Regions from separate parts of the Yinghuangia sp. YIM S10712 genome, predicted to be linked through region 1. Evidence: riboswitches for the same ligand, from Rfam matches in the RefSeq annotation. Region 1 holds a riboswitch; each other region holds the start of a gene.
What was found. A riboswitch is a leader RNA that binds a small molecule or an ion and turns the genes downstream of it on or off. The one in region 1 is predicted to bind cobalamin.
Positions count from the first base shown of each region.

Region 2: another riboswitch for cobalamin. It lies ahead of ACRX5W_RS06715 (energy-coupling factor ABC transporter permease); the one in region 1 lies ahead of ACRX5W_RS26950 (cob(I)yrinic acid a,c-diamide adenosyltransferase).
Region 3: another riboswitch for cobalamin. It lies ahead of ACRX5W_RS21095 (ribonucleoside-diphosphate reductase subunit alpha); the one in region 1 lies ahead of ACRX5W_RS26950 (cob(I)yrinic acid a,c-diamide adenosyltransferase).

Region 1 is NZ_JBPKBI010000017.1:117,808-121,071, reverse strand. It holds gene ACRX5W_RS26955 (ABC transporter substrate-binding protein) at 1-987, opposite strand, end outside; gene ACRX5W_RS26950 (cob(I)yrinic acid a,c-diamide adenosyltransferase) at 1,089-1,679, opposite strand; cobalamin riboswitch at 1,742-1,872, opposite strand; gene ACRX5W_RS26945 (hypothetical protein) at 2,209-3,039, shown strand; gene ACRX5W_RS26940 (helix-turn-helix domain-containing protein) at 3,262-3,264, shown strand, end outside.
Region 2 is NZ_JBPKBI010000002.1:281,528-284,791, reverse strand. It holds gene cbiQ (cobalt ECF transporter T component CbiQ) at 1-121, opposite strand, end outside; gene ACRX5W_RS06720 (energy-coupling factor ABC transporter substrate-binding protein) at 121-537, opposite strand; partial or broken gene ACRX5W_RS06715 (energy-coupling factor ABC transporter permease) at 696-1,370, opposite strand; cobalamin riboswitch at 1,399-1,578, opposite strand; gene ACRX5W_RS06710 (NAD-dependent epimerase/dehydratase family protein) at 1,675-2,589, shown strand; gene ACRX5W_RS06705 (hypothetical protein) at 2,916-3,038, shown strand; gene ACRX5W_RS06700 (PP2C family protein-serine/threonine phosphatase) at 3,076-3,264, opposite strand, start outside.
Region 3 is NZ_JBPKBI010000010.1:200,032-203,295, forward strand. It holds gene ACRX5W_RS21095 (ribonucleoside-diphosphate reductase subunit alpha) at 1-1,445, opposite strand, end outside; cobalamin riboswitch at 1,503-1,702, opposite strand; gene ACRX5W_RS21100 (SDR family NAD(P)-dependent oxidoreductase) at 2,160-3,041, shown strand; gene ACRX5W_RS21105 (SpoIIE family protein phosphatase) at 3,181-3,264, opposite strand, start outside.

The DNA.
Region 1 (3,264 bases):
CCAGTCCGACGCACTCGCCAGCCACACCGCCGCGTCGCCGCCCCGTGCAAACACCTGCTCGAAGTTGACCTGGAGGCTTCCGGTGGACCGCTCGTCGATCCACGGGTAGGTGCCGCCCGCGTCGCGGATCAGCTTGCCGACGTAGGAGCCGCCCGACGCGACCGACCATGTGCCCTGGGACAGTTGCCCCGGGAGAACCTTGACCGGCGGTGCGGACGTGGCCTTGGCGGCGACGGCCCGGTAGTCGCCGTCGATGCGGTCGAAGACGCCGGCGGCCTTGGCTTCGTCGCCGGTGAACGCGGCCATGTACTTGACCCATTCGGCGCGGCCGAGCGGGTCGTTCTCCAGCCATTCCGCGTTCGCGACCACCTTGATTCCGGCCGCGCGCAGTCCGGCGTACGCCCCTTCGTCGGTTCCACCGGTCATGAGGATGTCGGGGCGTTCGGTGACGACCTTCTCGGTGTTGATCTGACGTCCGGGCGCATACTCGACCACCTGCCCGGCGTCGATCCGGGCGCGCGCGTCGGCACCGGAGACGTTCTTCGCGTTCGCCACGCCGGTCAGCAGGCCGAGCCTACCCAGGTCGGTCAACAGCGGCAGGTGCGTGGTGGAGGCCGAGTACATGCTGGTGATCGGCACGGTGACGCGCGGCGCGTCCGCGAGGTCGCCGTCCAACTTCGGGTCGGGGGCGCCGCACTTGACCAGGACGTAGCGTTCCGGCTTTCCGCCTGACACGGGCTGTTTGACCGTGAGGATCTGGTAGCTCTTCTCGTACACGACGGTGAAGTTCTGTGCGTACTTCAGCGTCGATTTGACCGGGAAGTAGTCGGTGTTCGGATCGAAGTTCTCGATGCAGCCGTCACCGGCTGCTGCGGGCGCGGGGGCTTTCTGCTCGGCGTCGCCGCAGGCGGCGAGTCCGGCCGTCAGCGCGGCGGCGACGGTGAGCACGGCGGTACGGCGCCAAGGCGCGCGGGCGCGCGGAATCATGGTGCTCCAAGCGTGTGGCGATGATCGTCGTACCCGGGGCGCAGCGCACACGCGCCCTCCCCGGGCCGACCGGCGGCGGAACGAAGGAAACTGGCGGGCGGTCAGGCGCTTCGGCCGGGCTCCCACAGGACATCGCCGGGCCCGTCGCCCTGGTTGGCAGCGCGGGCGAGGACGAACAACAGGTCGGAAAGACGGTTGAGGTAACGCGCGGTCTCCGGGTTGACCGTCGGCGACCCGCCGGCCGCCGCGTCGGCGTCGAGCAGCGCCCACGCGGACCGTTCGGCCCGCCGCGCGACCGTACGCGCCTGGTGCAGCAGGGCGGCTCCGGGCGTGCCGCCCGGGAGCACGAACGACCGCAGCGCTTCCAGGCGTTCGTTCAACGTGTCGCAGTGCGCTTCCAGTCGCGCGGTGTCCGCAGCGCGGATGCGCAGCCGCGATTCCCCCTCCTTTACCGGGGTGCACAGGTCGGCGCCGACGTCGAACAGGTCGTGCTGGATCTCCGCCAGCACCGCACGGGTCCCCTCGTCCAGCCCGCCGAGGGCCAGGGCCACGCCGATCGCGGAGTTGGCCTCGTCGGTGTCGGCATATGCGGCCAGACGCGAATCGGTCTTGCGGACACGGGAGTTGTCACCGAGCGCGGTCGTCCCCGCGTCGCCGGTTCGGGTGTAAATACGGCTCAGAACCACAGACATGGCACAGCCACCTTGCCTCTCTCGGGGAAATCCGCCCCGGTGTGTCGAGGTGGCGACGACGTGAGTCTCCTGGCTGCCGGATCACCGCTCCTCCCGGCCTTCCGGCCCTCGAACAACGAGAGCCGTGGCCGACTGCGGGAGTCGCTCCCCGGTCACAGTGGCGGGACCGCACCGGAATTGCACCGGTTTCCTCGGGCCGCCGTCGCCTTGCTGCGCACACAATGACACGCCGCGTCGGCAGATCGCCACCCCGGTCGGGCGGATGTGGCCGGAGACACCGAGGTCCTATTGCACAGGAAACAGATCTTCTGCGCCGCTTTTCTTTGCTGTGTCCACGAAAGACCACTGATTGCTCATTCTGTCGGCCTGTCGCGTACCGGGGCGGGTGGATTGACGGGCCTGTTCGGCGTACTCCGCATGGCCGCCCCGGTGGGGCTCACTTTCGCTGGAGGGGTCGCCCGCCGCTTGACGCCACGCTCAGCGTCGACCGCCCAGGCGGGCTCCACCACCTCGAACGCAAGGATGTCCGATGAAAGCGAAAACACGACTGCGAAGCCTCGGCGCGGCTGCCGGCCTGGCTGTGTGCCTGAGCCTGGTCCCCACCACACAGGCACATGCGGCGATCCTCGTGCCCTGCGGGAACATCACCGCCCTTCGGGCGGCGATCAATGCGGCCAACGCCACAGGTGAGGACATCGCCCTCGCCCCGTTCTGCACCTACACATTGACGCAGGTCGACAGTACGCTCGGCGGCTCGGGACTGCCGGTGATCTCGGGCGACGTCACGATCGGCGGACTCAACACGACCATCGCACGCTCAAGCGCCGCGAACACGCCCTTCTTCCGGATCTTCCACGTCGACAACGGCGGTGCCCTCGCGCTCCGCGGGATCAACGTGCGCAACGGCCTGACCGGCGGCTACGGCGGCGGCATCGAGAACCACGGCACCCTCGACGTACGCGGCGGCGCCATCACGGGCAACACCGGGACAAACGCCGGTGGTGTGTACAACGCCGTGGACGGCGACGCGACGCTCAGCGCGACAACGGTCAGCGGAAACCGCGCATCCGTCTTCGACGGAGGCGGCATCCTCAACACCGGAACCCTGCGTCTGAACTCGACCACCGTCCAGGGGAACACCGCGGTCAAGCGCGGCGGCGGCCTCGGCGTCTTCGACGGCTCGGCCACGCTGATCGCCAGCAGGGTCACCGGAAACACTGCGAGCACCGCAGACGGCGGCCTCGGCGGCGGCATTTGGGAGGCCCCGGCGTCAACGGTGACGCTTCTCTTCTCCACGGTCACGAACAACGTCGGCGGCAACTGCCGCCCAGCGGGAAGCGTTCCCGGCTGCTCGGGCTGACGCCGGGCGCGTGGGTGCGTCCTGCGTGACCGCACGAACAGGTGTGGTGCAAGGCGCGCGGAGATCGGGGGCGGCGACCCCATTGTCGGGTCGCTGCCCCACCCACGGCCCCCGGCCCTGCCCGCCAACCGAAGCCGGCACCGTAGTGGTCGGCGGTTTGGGGTGTGGACAAGGTCCGGGGTGGTGATCTCGCCGGGTGCGCCGGTTCGTACCCTGGGGAGGGTG
Region 2 (3,264 bases), on a different contig from region 1:
CGCCGGGCCACGGGGGCAGCGCGATGGCTGCCACCAGAAGCCCGAACGCGAGGACGGCTTTGTCCACGGGGTGGCGGCGGCGCCACCGGCTGGTGTGCGCCGCGACATCGATGGGGAGCATCAGGAGCGCGCGCCCGTTTCGGCCTGGTCCGCGTCGCCTTCCGCGGTGGTGTCGGCCGCCGGCGCCGGGCGCGCCCCGGGTGCCGCAGGGTCGGCCGTCCAGGTGCCGGAAGCGGTGCCCGCGGCGTACTTGCGGCGCGTGCGCACCACACCGAGGAAGTAGCCGACCACCCCGGCACCGATGGCCGCCTGGGCGGCGAACAGTCCCGACTCGATCTCGCCGGACGGGGGTTCGTAGATCGGGCTGAACCACGGCTCGTAGTCGGGGTCGTTCTCGGTGATCGCGGTTTCGGCCTGGGCGTCGGAGCCCGTGAAGGGCTCTTCCTCGTCGTCTCCGAGTCCGAGCACCAGCGGCAGGCAGGCGAGCAGGAGAACGGCCAGGACGAGCAGCAGATTGATCTTGGTCGCGCGCTTCACTTGGCCGTCTCCGTCGGGGTCGTCGTGGTCACGGCCGGGTCTTCGGCGTTGCCGCCGGGCTCGTCGACGCGCTCGTCGTCGGCCTTGCCGACGGAGTGGCCGGCAGGCTTGTCGGCAGGCTTGTCGGCGGTGTCGGCGGTGTCGGCGGGCTTGTCGGCGGACCGGTCGGTGGGCTTGTCGACTCCGAGCCGCACGAGTTCGGCGGCGCCGGACTGCCGCAGCAGCCGGATCACCAGGACGGTCAGCAGGCCCTCGCTGACCGCGAGGGGGATCTGCGTGACGGAGAAGATGCCGCTGAACTTGGCGAGCGCTCCGGCGAACCCGCTGTCGGGGTCGGGAAAGGCCAGCGCGAGCTGCACACTGGTGACGCAGTACGTGGACAGGTCGGCGACAAACGCGCCGGCGAAGACCGCGATGTCGAGGTTGTCCGGCAGCCACGAGCGGACGAGGCGGTACACCGCGTACCCCGCCCAGGGGCCGACGATCGCCATCGAGAACGCGTTGGCCCCGAGCGTCGTGAGCCCGCCGTGCGCGAGCAGGAGTGCCTGGAACAGCAGGGTGATCGTGCCGAGGACGGCCATCACCGGCGGCCGGAACAGGATCGCCCCCAGTCCGGTGCCGGTCGGGTGGCTGCAACTGCCGGTCACCGACGGGATCTTGAGCGCCGACAGGACGAACGAGAAAGCGCCGGACGCCCCGAGCAGCAGGGTGTTCTCGGGACGTTGGCGGACTTGCACGGTGAGCGCGCGGGCGCCGTGGACGACGAAGGGGGCGGAGACCGCGCCCCAGGCGGCAGCGTGCTGCCAGGGCAGGTAGCCCTCGGCTATATGCATGGCTAGGTTCCCTCTCCAGCACCTCGTGGACAGAACGTTCGCCGTGGCCGGTCTCCTGGCTTACGGGTCGAACGTTCCGTGCTCCGCCTTCCCAGACGCGTCGTGACGCGCCCAGTGGCAAGTGGAGAAGGAACTCCCCGATCACAGTGGCGAGGGCCGCACCGGTTCCACACCGGTTTCCCGAAGCACCACGGCGGATCGACATTAGAGGGCCGAACGGGTTCCGCGCACCCCGGGGTCCCGCTGGATTCGTCGCGGGTTCTCGGATATGACGAGTCGTCACCGTCCGAGGGAGGCGTCGAGGATGCTGTCCGGCGAGAAGATACTGGTCACCGGTCCGGCGGGGCAGATCGCATTTCCGCTCACCGAATACCTGGCCGGGGAGAACGAGGTGTGGGGAATCGCACGTTTCACCGACCCCGCCGCCCGGGCCGAAGTCGAAGCGCTGGGTGTGAAGACCCGGGCGATCGATTTGGGCGCGGGTGACTTTCGCGACCTGCCGCGGGATTTCACGTACGTCCTGCACCTGGCGACCTATCAGGCGCCGGGACTCGATTTCGACGAGGCGCTGCGCGTCAACGCGGAGGGCACGGGACTGCTGCTGCGGCATTGCCGCCGCGCCAAGGCCGCGTTGGTGATGTCGACGGCGTCGGTGCTGCGACCGCACGAGGATCCCCTGCACGTGTTCACCGAGACCTCGCCGCTGGGAGACGCGAACGTCGCGCACGCGCCCACCTATTCGGTGTCCAAGACGGCCGAGGAGGCCGTCGCGCGTTTCTGTGCGCGGGCGTTCGACCTGCCGGTCACGATCGCGCGCATGAACGCCTCGTACGGGGCCAACGGCGGGCTGCCGACACACCACTTGGCGGCGATCCTCGAAGGCCGCCCGGTGGTGACGCGCTGGGATCCGTGCATGTACAGCCCGATTCACCAGGACGACATCAACACGCAGACCGAAGCCCTGCTGGCCGCGGCGTCGACGCCGGCGACCGTGGTCAATTGGGGCGGTGACGAACCGGTGAGCGTGCAGGAGTGGTCGGCGTATTTCGGTGAGCTGACCGGTCGTGCGGCCGAGGTCCGTGTCGTCCCTCAGCCGGGGACGCTGCGCGGGCAGATCCTGGACACCGCCAGGCGGGCGTCGTTCACCGGGCCTTGCACGGTTCCGTGGCGCGAGGGGTTCCGGCGTACGGTCGAGGACCGGGGGGCGGGCAGTCAGTAATGGCCGCCCGCCGTCCGGGGGTGCGCGTGTTGCCGCGCTGACTTTGATTGCCGTGCAACCAGTTCGTGACTCCTCCCCTGGACGAATCCGGGGGCTTCTCCGCACGGTGGCTGAGCCACGTTGCAGAAGGACCAGCCCGGCCCTAGTGCGACCTTACAAGCGTTGTCCGCAGAGCAAACCCTGCGAACCAGGACTTCACCCGCACGCGTGAACCGACGGGTCAGGGGCCCGGCACCGCCGAGGAGATTCCGGAGGACTGCTCGACGACATCCGGCGTCTCGTCCCCGCTGACCGAGACACCGGACGCCGAGGGCGCGGCCGGGAATATGCAGTGGAACTTCGAGAAACTCCTGCTCGATGACAACGGCACGGTCGTCGGTCGGTTCCGGCCGACGGTCGACGCGCACGACCCGGCACTGGTCGCGGCGATCGAGGCGCAACTGGGCTGACGCCCTACGGGACGGGCAGTCGCCGGTCGGCGGCTGCCTACCCGGTGTTGCCGATGCGTCGCAGCAGGATCACCGCCCGGTCGTCGGCGACGTTGCCGCTCGCGGAGTCGACGATCCGGCGCGCGCCGTCCGCGAAGTCGTCGGCGACGAGTTTCTCCGCCTCCCCCAGCAGCCGGTCGATGCCGACGGAGATGTCCTGGCCGGGGACTTCGACCATGCCGTCGGT
Region 3 (3,264 bases), on a different contig from region 1:
GCCGTGCGCACTGTCTCCCGCAACCGCTCGCGGTCGACGCCCGAACCGTCGTCGGCCAGGTGCGCGGCGAGGTTGACCGACCCCAGGTTGCACACCGCGGTCTCCTCGTCGGAGGTGACCTCCAGGATTTCGGTGCACAGGTTCGACAGGTGGACGACGTTGCCAGGCTCGGCGGCCTGGTTGCACGTGCGGTTCGCGGCGTCCTTGAACGCCATCCAGCCGTTCCCGGTCTGTGCGAGTGTGCGCATCATGCGCGCGTACAGGTCGCGCGCCGGAAGCTGTCGTACGAACCGGCCCGCCGCCTCGGCGTCGGTGTAGGCGCGGTCGAACTCCTCGCCCCACAGGTCCGGCAGTTCCGGGACCTCGTCGGGGTCGAACAGCGACCAGACCGCGTCCTCTTCGACCCGACGCATGAACAGGTCGGGGATCCAGTTCGCCAGGTTCAGATTGTGCGTGCGCCGCGCGTCTTCGCCGGTGTTGTCCCGCAGTTCGAGGAATTCCAGGATGTCCGGGTGCCACGTCTCCAGGTAGACGCAGGCCGCGCCCTTGCGCCGCCCGCCCTGGTTGACCGCCGCCACCGACGCGTCCAGCGTCCGCAGCCAGGGCACGATGCCGTTGGAGTGGCCGTTCGTGCCCCGGATCAGCGCGCCGCGCGAGCGTACCCGCGACCACGAGACGCCGATGCCGCCGGCGAACTTCGACAGGCGGGCGATGCGCCCGTACACCTCGTAAATCGAGTCCAGTTCGTCGCGCGGGGAGTCGAGCAGGTAGCACGACGACATCTGCGTGTGCCGCGTCCCGGAGTTGAACAGGGTCGGCGAGCTCGGCAGGTACGCCAGCGACGACATGAGCCGGTAGAAGCCGACCGCCTCCTCCACGGTCTGCGCGAGCCCGCACGCCACGCGCAGCAGGAAGTACTGCGGCGTCTCGGTCACCGCCCGGGTGCGCGGGTGCCGCAGCAGGTAGCGGTCGGCGACCGTCCGCAGTCCGAAGTACTCGAAACGGCGGTCCCCTTGGGGATCCACCGCCGCGTCGAGCACCTCGGCGTGCGCGGCCGTGAACGCCGCCGTCTCGTCTCCGATCAGGCCCTCGCGGTGCCCGGCCGCCACGGCGGACGAGAACGAGGCGATGCCTTGGGCGCGTACCTCGTCACCGATCCGCCGCGCCAGCAACCGCGCCGCGAGCTTGGAGTACGCGGGATCCTCGGCGATCAGATCCGCCGCCGTGTGCACCAGCAGCTCGGTGACCGCGTGATCGGTGGCACCGGGGGGCAGCCCGGCAGCCGTCCGCTCGGCCACGAGCCGGGTGTCGGCGTCCGGCAAGTCTTCGGCGATCAGGGCGAGTTCGGCGACGATCCGGTCCAATCGGGGATCGGCGCCGGCCTCGTGCACGTTGGCGTCGGAACGGAAACGGGCAGGCGTGTGCACGCCGTCCAGGACGGTCACAGGCTCTCTCCTCGCGAGCTCGTACTGCGGTGACCACCGCGCGCCGGACGGACGTGTCCGACACGCAGGCAGCCGGCAGGTCTTCGGACTCGCGGGCGCCGCACCTTGTCCCTACTGACCGTCGCTTCCCGGAACCGGACGGTTCCAGTGCTCATGACGGCGGTCGTTCCCGCTCACCGCTGCGGGGGCAGTCCCGGCTTCACACCGGGTTCCCTCTTCGAAGCCGCCGCCCCGGCCACGGATGGGCCCGAACAGACGGCTTCTCGACGGCCGTTCCCTCGGGAACGGCCGAACCAGCTACGCGAGTGAGCATACATGTTGGGGTGGCTCGCGTATTGCACCCCAAGTACTTGTGTCTCCACGGCCGACGCCGTGCCCGAGCCCTTCGCCTTCGCCGACGGCGGAGGGCCGCGGACGACTCCCGCCGGATGGCGCGAACGCAGCGCCCGTCGTGGCGAAGCGGCGCTGCCGCCCGGCCGCGACCATCCGCGTGCACAGCCTGTCGCGCGGCCGGGGCGGATCGCCCGGTGTTGCCGCCCCGGAGCGTCGTCGGGCGATGAGGTGCGGGTGAGGTGGGCGGGGCAGGGGACACTGCCCGGGAGAAATGGCGACTTGCGTGTATCATTTCGTCGCCGTGGAGGTGCCGACAGACGGCTCGAAGACAGGGAGCGTCACGGCGGACGGTGGCGCGATGGACAGCAAGGAGACACGGGCGTGGCAATCGAGGCGAACCGGCGCGTCGCAGTGGTCACCGGAGCCAGCTCGGGGATCGGCAGGGCGACCGCGCGGCAACTCGCGGAGCTGGGCTGGTGCGTGATCGGCGTGGGGCGCGACCCCCGGCGCTGCGCCGAGGCCGAGACGGAGATCGCGGCGGCAGCCCGCAACGGTGGCGAATTCACCATGCTGCGCGGTGACTTCACCTTGATGCGCGAAGTCGGGCGCGTCGCCGACGAGATCGCCGCGCGTACGGACCGCGTCGACGTCCTGATCAACAACGCCGGTGGCGTGCGCGACCGGAAGCTGGTCACCCCGGAAGGCACCGAAGCGACGTTCGCCGCGAACCACTTGGCGCCCTTCCTGCTGACCCGCGAGCTGCTGCCGCTCCTCCGGTCCGCCGCCGCGGGCCTGCCCCCCGGATCGGTGCGCGTGATCGCGGTGTCGTCCAGCGCCCACCGCATCAGCGACGGGCTGGACTGGGCGGATCTCCAGAGCCTCGGCGCCTTTCGCACGGCCGCCGCGTACGGCAGGGCGAAACTCGCCAACATCCTCTTCACTCGTGAACTCGCCCGTCGCGTCACTCCTGACGGGATCACCGCCCAGGCCATGCACCCCGGCGTCGTCGCCAGCAACTTCGCGGCGCACGGGGACGCCGCGATGCAGGCCCACATGGCCGCCGCCGACACCGTGTCGCCGGACGAACCCGCCGAAACGCTGATCTGGCTGGCCACCGACGACGAGCCGGGCCGCGGCGGCGGACGCTACTTCCACCGGAAGGCGGAGGAAATCCCTTCCGACGCCGCCCGCGACGACGATGCCGCCGCCCGGCTGTGGGCGGAAAGCGAGACCCTGTTGGCCCGACTCGCCGCACCCCGCTGACCCCGCTGACCCCGCCGCCCCCGACGACGATGCCGCCGCCGCCCGGCCGTGGGCGGGCAGCGAGACCCTGCTGGCCCGACTCGCCGCACCCCGCTGATCCGCCGCGCGCGTGCCGCCTCACCGCGCCGCGCCCTCGCGGTCAGAGGTCGTCCCACTGGTCGAGGAGCGCGTCCGCGTCCACCCCGCCGGCCCCCGCGGGGGGACCGTGGACGGCCTGCTCGGC